Thiocystis violascens DSM 198: one gene and its partner. The protein of the gene in region 2 interacts with the protein of the main gene of each other region in a pairwise test. Links are inferred from orthologs where the notes say so. Each region holds a gene or a part of one and is shown on either strand. Other genes may lie near its edges.

What was found. The genes of interacting proteins can lie anywhere in the genome.
Region 1: the proteins of THIVI_RS11240 (region 2) and mrcB interact in binary tests that used the Escherichia coli proteins (3 or more experiments, as listed by UniProt). The link is inferred for Thiocystis violascens DSM 198 from one-to-one orthologs.

Annotation. Positions count from the first base shown.
Region 1 is NC_018012.1:3,653,266-3,657,368, forward strand. What follows is about bases 345-3,390. They hold mrcB (penicillin-binding protein 1B), read left to right. Parts: upstream 345-677; coding sequence 678-3,104; downstream 3,105-3,390. Other genes in these bases: THIVI_RS16220 (VOC family protein), read left to right, coding at 345-465; THIVI_RS22940 (tetratricopeptide repeat protein), read left to right, coding at 3,221-3,390. In the rest of the region: more of THIVI_RS16220, read left to right, coding at 91-344; more of THIVI_RS22940, read left to right, coding at 3,391-4,103. UniProt on the Escherichia coli protein: Cell wall formation. Synthesis of cross-linked peptidoglycan from the lipid intermediates.
Region 2 is NC_018012.1:2,540,477-2,544,055, reverse strand. Bases 1-3,000 are described here. They hold THIVI_RS11240 (peptidoglycan D,D-transpeptidase FtsI family protein), read left to right. Parts: upstream 1-597; coding sequence 598-2,403; downstream 2,404-3,000. Other genes in these bases: THIVI_RS11235 (UDP-N-acetylmuramoyl-tripeptide--D-alanyl-D-alanine ligase), read left to right, coding at 2,403-3,000; ftsL (cell division protein FtsL), read left to right, coding at 321-611; rsmH (16S rRNA (cytosine(1402)-N(4))-methyltransferase RsmH), read left to right, coding at 1-324. Also shown: more of THIVI_RS11235, read left to right, coding at 3,001-3,579. UniProt on the Escherichia coli protein: Essential cell division protein that catalyzes cross-linking of the peptidoglycan cell wall at the division septum. Required for localization of FtsN.

The sequences.
Region 1 (4,103 bases), 1.1 Mb from region 2 along the record:
ACCTTGTCACCGCTGTCGGCATGGATGTTTCGCAAGACAAAAAACATTAGAGTGCAGGATCGAAACCGGCACCACGTCCAGGAGGATTTTATGTCGCTCGTGCGAGATATTCACCATGTCAGTCTGGTCGTTGCCGAGACTGCTCGGTCGCGACGTTTTTATGAGGGGGTGCTGGGTCTGGAGCCGCTTGCGGAACGACCAGAACTCCCCTTCCCTGGCATCTGGTTCGGGGTCGGGGCGCGACAGATTCATCTGCTGGAACTGCCGAATCCGGATCCGGTCGATGGCCGTCCCGCCCATGGCGGACGCGATCGGCACGCGGCGCTGCTGGTGTCGTCTCTGAACGAGTTGATCGCGCGTCTCGATGCCGAGGGAATTCCCTACACCCTAAGCCGCTCGGGACGGCGCGCGCTCTTTTGTCGCGATCCCGACGGCAACGCATTGGAATTTATTGAAGATGTTTAAGCAGGCGGCGCGCTGGAACACTCCGGGACAGCGCTTGGACGATTGGCCCAATCCCATGCCACCAGCGCGAAAGGTTGTGTCGGAAGGCTGCAAATGGGACGATAAGCAACTGAAACGCCGATAAAAGACAGACTACCTTCCCGATGTATTCAATTCCCCGTCCTTATTTGCTACCTGTAAGATCCGCGCGCGCGCGCGGATGGTGTTGACCCGTGGCCCTACCAAGTCGCCAATCCGCTTCCAGTGCGAGGAGGCGCCCATCTCCCCGCAAGCGTTTCCGTCTCGGCGGAGTTCTGTTGCTCTGGACGCTCTTGCTCGCGGCGGGGATCGGCGTGGCCGGCGTGCTCTATGGCGTCCATCTCGACCGCGTGGTGCGGGGCAAGTTCGAGGGTCAGCGCTGGGCGCTGCCGGCGCGGGTGTTCGCGCGTCCGCTCGAACTCTATGCCGGTCGCGCCTTGAGTCCGGACCAGTTTCAGGCCGAACTGGATCGTCTCAATTATCGCCAGGCCGCCGAACCTTCCAATCCGGGCACCTATCGTCGCGAGGGCGAGCACTTTCGGGTGCATACCCGGCCCTTCCGCTTCTGGGACGGTCAGGAACCAGGCCGGCAACTCGATATCCAGCTTGCCGACCAGCGGGTCGCGAGCCTGAAGGATACCGCTGGCGGTCCCGATCCGGCGCTGGTCCGGCTCGATGCCATGCTGATCGCCAGCATCTATCCGACGCACAACGAAGATCGCCTGCTGGTACGGGGCAAGGATCTCCCCCAGCTTTTGGTCAAGACCCTGATGGCGGTCGAGGATCGCAATTTCGACCGTCACTTCGGCGTGGATCCCAAGGGTATCCTGCGCGCCGCCTACAGCAACCTGCAGGCCGGTTCGGTGGTCGAGGGCGCCAGTACCCTGACCCAGCAGTTGGTCAAAAATTTCTATCTGAACGCCGACCGCACCTTCGAGCGCAAGCTCAAGGAAGCCTATATGGCGCTCCTGCTGGAGCGACGCTACAGCAAGGAGGAGATCCTGGAAGCCTATGCCAACGAGATCTATCTCGGTCAGGACGGCAGCCGCGCGATCCACGGATTCGCGCTCGCAAGCGCGTTTTTCTTCAATAAATCGCTGAGCGAGATTGGGATCCCGGAAACCGCGCTGCTGATCGGCTTGGTCCAGGCACCCTCCAGTCTGGATCCGCGACGTCATCCGCAAGCCGCTAAAACGCGCCGCGATCTAGTGCTGGATCTCATGGTCCGCGATGGCGTGATTCTGGCCGAGGACGCCGCGCAGGCCAAGCTGGCCCCACTAGGGCTGGCGGAGGGCGGCGGGCGTCCGGTCGGCGAGTATCCCGATTTCATCTCGCTGGTCAGGCGCCAATTGCAGCGCGACTATCGCGACGAGGATCTGCGTTCCGAGGGGCTGAATATCTTCACGACCCTGGATCCGCTGGTGCAGTCGACGGTCGAGCGATCGCTCCCGGTCCAATTGGCCGCGCTGGAAAAGTCCCGCCGTATGAAAGCCGGAACCCTGGAAACCGCGGCGGTGGTGACCTCGGTGGATCAGGGCGAGGTGCTGGCCGTGGCCGGGGGGCGCAAGCCGGGCTACGCGGGCTTCAACCGGGCGCTCGACACCGTCCGCTCGATCGGCTCGCTGGTCAAGCCGGCGGTTTATTTGACCGCTTTGTCGCAACCCCAGCGTTTCACCCTGACCACCAGCATTCAGGATACCCCGGTCAGTCTGCCCGACGGCAACAAACGCTGGGAGCCGAAAAACTACGACCGCCGGGTCAATGGCTCGGTGCCGCTCTCCGACGCGCTGGCCCGTTCGCTGAATCTGGCGACGGTGAATCTCGGGCTCAGTGTCGGGGTGAAAAAGGTTGCCGAGACGCTCTATCAGCTCGGGGTGCAGCGGAAGATCCGGGTCGTCCCCTCGCTGTTGCTGGGCTCGGTGTCCATGTCGCCGCTCGAAGTGGCGCAGATGTATCAGACCATCGCGGCGAGCGGCTATCGAGCGCCGCTGCGGGCGATTCGCGAGGTCGTGGATGCCCGGGGTCAGCCGCTGAACCGCTATCCGCTCGCGGTCGAGGCGGTGGTCGACCCCAAGGCCGCCTATCTCACCACCTGGGCCCTGCAGCGGGTGGTGACCCATGGAACCGCCCGCTGGCTGGGGGAAAAATTGCCGGAAGGCATGACGATGGCGGGCAAGACCGGCACCACCGACGACATGCGCGACAGTTGGTACGCCGGCTTTTCGGGCGACAAGGTTGCCGTGGTCTGGGTCGGCCGCGACGACTATCAGCCCATGGGGCTCGCCGGCGGCACCGGCGCGTTGCGGGTGTGGGGCGATTTCATGCTGGCGCTGCCCAATGAGCCGCTGTCCGAGTTCCCGCCCGATGGCGTCGTGATCGCGAATGCCTGCGGGCGTTCGAATGTGCCCTACATCGGCGACAGCGCATCCCGCTGCGGCAGCAACGGTGGCGGAAACGCCAGCAAGCGACCCGGTCAGGGTGGTGGCGCTGGCGCGGAGACGGCCGCTCAAACCGTCGAGGAACCAGTCGCCGAGCGTGAGCCGCCGCCCCCCGCGCCAACGCCAAAACCGCCTCAGCCAGCGAGCGGCAAAAATCTGTTCATGAGCGATTTTTACAATTAAACCGCACCCAGCGCGGTCTACGATGTTTTTGGATTGGAGCAACCTCGGCAGCATCGGCGACTGTCGGAGTGGGCGCGGTTTAAGACGACATGACATTCACTTTGCGATCAAGAACCATGATGGATATATCGACCAGACTGCCGACGATTCTGATGGCCGCGGTTGGCTTGACTGCCTGCGCCATGGAACCCCGCGAGGGACCGCCCGCACCGGTGGTTCAGGTAGCGCCACGTTTGCCGGCGGAACCGGTCGCAGCACCCGCGCCCGAGACAATCCGCCAGACCGCGCCGACACCAAAACCCGCCGCGCCGGTCAAAGCCAAAACCACGCTGTACGCCTACCGGGATCCCGGCGCGCCACCCGAGCCCGAGCCGGCTGACCCGCCAGCATCCGATCCGACGCCAGCAGCCCCCGCAGTCGGGGCTGCGCCCGTCAAGCCCGCCGCACCCAGGACGGTCCAGGGTGCGCCAACGCCGACGCCAGACGCGAAGCCCGCACCGGCCAAACCCGCCGTGCCAGCCAAACCGGCGACCCCATCGATTGCGCGGACCGCGCCAAAACCACCCGAAGCCGCGCCGTCCGCCCCCAGAAAGCCCATTCCGACTCCGCCAGCGACACCGGCCCCCGCGCCGACCGTGGCGAAGGCCGAACCTGCGCCCAGGCCGACGCCAACCCCCGCGCCAACGGTGGCGAAGGTCGAGCCCGCGCCGCCGAGAGTCGCCCCGCCAGCGCCGGAGCAACCGACGGTCAAGGCGACTCCGCCCGCGCCCGCCGCTCCGCCCATCGCCGCGCCGAGCCTGCCGCCAGCCGCGCAGGCGCTGGCCAGTCAGGCGGAACAGCAGCGTCAGTCCGGCGACTATGCCGGCGCAGCCGCCTCGCTGGAACGTTCGCTGCGGATCGCCCCGCGCGAGGCCTATCTCTGGAATCGTCTCGCGCGGGTGCGCATGGAGCAGGGGCAGGGCAGTCAGGCGGGGAATCTCGCGGCGCGTTCCAACGATC
Region 2 (3,579 bases):
ATCCAGCGCTGTCTTGCCCAGATTCCGGATTTGCTGGCGACCGCCGGGCGACTGGTGGTCATCAGTTTCCATTCCTTAGAGGATCGGATCGTCAAACGCTTCATCCGTCAGGAGTCGCGCGGCCCTGTCTTTCCCAAGGGAGTTCCGGTTCGGGCGGCCGAGACGCATGGCTGTCTGCGCGCGCTCGGGAAACCGGTGCGTCCATCGCCCGAGGAAGTGGCGGCGAATCCCCGTGCGCGGAGCGCGATCATGCGCGTTGCCGAGCGGCTTGCCCCAAGCGGTATCGAGTTGGATGCACGGCATGGCTCGGGGAGGGTGTCATGATCCAAAGCCGGGTGTTCATGCTCGCCGTTCTCGCCCTTGCCGTTATCCTGTCGGCCATCGGGGTGGTGCATGCCAAATATCTGACGCGGGTCAATTTCAGCCATTTACAGGATCTGCGTGCCCAGCGCGATGCCATCGACGTGGAGTGGAATCGTCTGCGACTCGAGGAGGCGACCCTGACAACGCATGCCCGCGTCGAGCGCAAGGCACGTTATGAACTCGGTATGTTCGCCCCTCGGATTGGCGACGTACTCCTGATCGAGGAGGCTGGTCATGGCAACCCGTAACCGTCGCCCCCGGCGCGACTTGTCCACGCGCGCCAGGCCCTTGCGCGCGAAACCCAATTTACCGCTGCGCCGCCGTCTGCTGGTGGGATTGCTCTCGGGTGCCTTCGTGCTGCTTTCGGGCGCGGTTTTTTATCGTCAGGTCATCGAGACCGACTTTCTGCAAAACGAGGGCGAGCGACGCTATTTGCGCATCGGCGAGATCGCGGCGCGGCGCGGCATGGTCACCGACCGGAACGGCGAACCGCTGGCCGTGAGCACGCCGGTCGAGACGGTCTGGGCGGATCCTCGCAAACTGGCGCAGAACCTGGATGCGCTGCCGCCGCTGGCCATCGCGCTTGGGTTCGCCCCAGACGCTTTGCGCGAGAAGATCGAGACCAATCGGGAACGTGGATTCCTGTACCTGAAGCGCCGGGTGAGTTTCGACGAAGCGCGTGCGGTAAGGCTGGCGATTGCCGAACACAACATCGACGGCGTCGATTTCGAGACCGAGTACCGGCGTTTCTATCCTGGCGCGGAGGTGTTCGGTCATGTCATGGGGTTCACGGATATCGAGGATCGCGGCCAGGAGGGGGTCGAACTCGCCTATGACCAGCACCTGAAATCCGAACCTGGTTTGCGCCGGCTGATCCGCGACGGTCGCCAGCGCATCGTTCAGGAGGTCGAGCAGATCCGCCCGCCCCGTCAGGGTAAGGATCTGGTTCTGAGCCTGGACCGTCGACTGCAATTTCTCGCCTATCGCGAACTGTTGACCGCGGTTAAGGAACACAAGGCCAAGGGCGGGACCGTGGTGGTGCTGGACGTGAACACGGGCGAAGTGCTGGCGATGGTCAATCAGCCCGGTTACAACCCGAATGCCGACCGCGACAGCGGCAGCGATCGGCGTCGCAATCGTGCCCTGACCGATGTCATGGAACCGGGCTCCACGCTCAAGCCCTTCGTGGTCGCAGCCGCCCTGGAGCGAGGGCTGATAACGCCGACGACGCGCATCGCAACGGGGCCGGGGACGCTCAAGGTTGGCAGCAACGTGGTGAAGGATGTCCATAACTACGGCACCCTGGATGTGACCGGAGTCATTACCAAGTCGAGTAACGTCGGCTCGGTCAAGATCGCGCAGAAGATGGATTATGCCAGCCTCTGGGGACTCTACGATCAGCTTGGATTCGGCCATGCGACCGGTGTCGGCTTTCCCGGCGAGAGTGCCGGACGTCTGCGCCATTATTCGCGCTGGCGACCCTTCGAGCATGCCACCATGGCCTTCGGTTACAGCCTCTCCGTCACCTCGCTCCAGCTTGCCCAGGCTTACAGCGTGCTGGCGGCGGATGGGATCAAGCGTCCGGTCACTCTGATCAAGCGCGATCCGGCGCTTGCCCTCGGCACGGACGAGGGGACGCCCGACCCCGTGTCCAAGGAGATTCGCATCTTGAGCGCGGACACGGCGCGCAAGGTCCGCGCCATGATGGAAACCGTGGTCTCCGACCAAGGGACGGCCAAGCGGGCACAGATTGCCGGTTATCGCGTCGGCGGCAAGACCGGCACGGCCAAGAAAGCGGGCCCTGGCGGTTATGGCGGCGGTCGCTATCAGTCGGTCTTCGCCGGCTTCGTCCCAGCCGGTCGGCCGCGTCTGGCGATGGTGGTCATGATCGACGAACCGGGCGGGAGTTCCTACTACGGCGGTCTGGTGGCGGCGCCGGTTTTCCAGAAAGTGATGGAGGGCGCGCTGCGGCTCTTTAATGTGCCGCCGGACGATCCAGTTCCCTCGATGCTGCTTGCGCATCGGGAGCCGAAGCCATGATGTGGACGCTGACTCAAGCCGTCGCGCAGGCTGGCGGATCCCTGCACGGTCAGGATCGGGCGTTCGCTGGCGTTGGGACCGATTCGCGCGCCGATTGCACCGGGCAACTCTTCATTGCCCTGCGCGGCGAAAACTTCGACGGTCATGACTATGTTGCCGCTGCCCAAAAGGCCGGCGCTGTCGCGGCCTTGGTGGATCGTCCGCTGTCGCTGGATCTGCCGCAATGGGTCGTCGACGACACCCGTCTCGGTCTCGGGCGTCTGGCGGCGGCCTGGCGCGATCGCTTCCCCGGTCGGGTGATCGCCATTACGGGCAGTAACGGCAAGACCACCGTCAAGGAAATGCTCGCGGCCATCCTGGCGCGGGCCGGTCGGGTGCGGGCCACGCAGGGCAATCTCAACAACGACATCGGCATGCCGCTGACCCTCCTGGGGGCGCGCGACGAGGATTTCCTGGTGCTTGAAATGGGCGCCAATCATCCGGGCGAAATCGGCTACATGACCGAGATTGCCCGCCCGGATCTGGCCCTCATCACCAATGCCGGACGTGCCCATCTGGAAGGATTCGGCAGTCTCGGTGGGGTGGCCCGCGCCAAGGGCGAGATTGCGCGCGGGCTCTCCCCGGATGGGCTATTCCTGGTCGCTGGCGATTCGCCGCATCTGGGTCTGTGGCGCGAGTTGTCCGCTGGCCGACGCCTGCTGACCTTCTCTCTCGACGACGGCACGGCGGAAGGCGCTGACGTGACCGCCCGCTCCGATGTCATTCGAGTCGCCTGGGACGATGACGGTTTTCGCACCGAGTTTTCGGCGCGCGTCGACGCGCGCGAGATTCCGCTCAGGCTGCGTCTGGCGGGTCGTCACAACGTCCGCAATGCCCTGGCGGCAACCGCCGCCGCCTTGGCGCTCGGCATCGACGAACGCCTCATCCGCGAGGGGCTGGCGGGGCTGCAACCGGTCAAGGGCCGTTTGTGCCCACGCCGCTGCGGTGAGTTTGGCGTCATTGACGACACCTATAACGCCAACCCGGATTCCATCGCCGCCGCGATCGACGTGCTGGCCGGACTGTCCGGGCGGCGCTGGTTGGTGCTCGGCGATCTCGGCGAGCTGGGGCCGGATGCGCCGCGACTGCACGCGGAGGTTGGCGCGGTCGCGCGCGCGGCCGGAATCGATCGCCTGA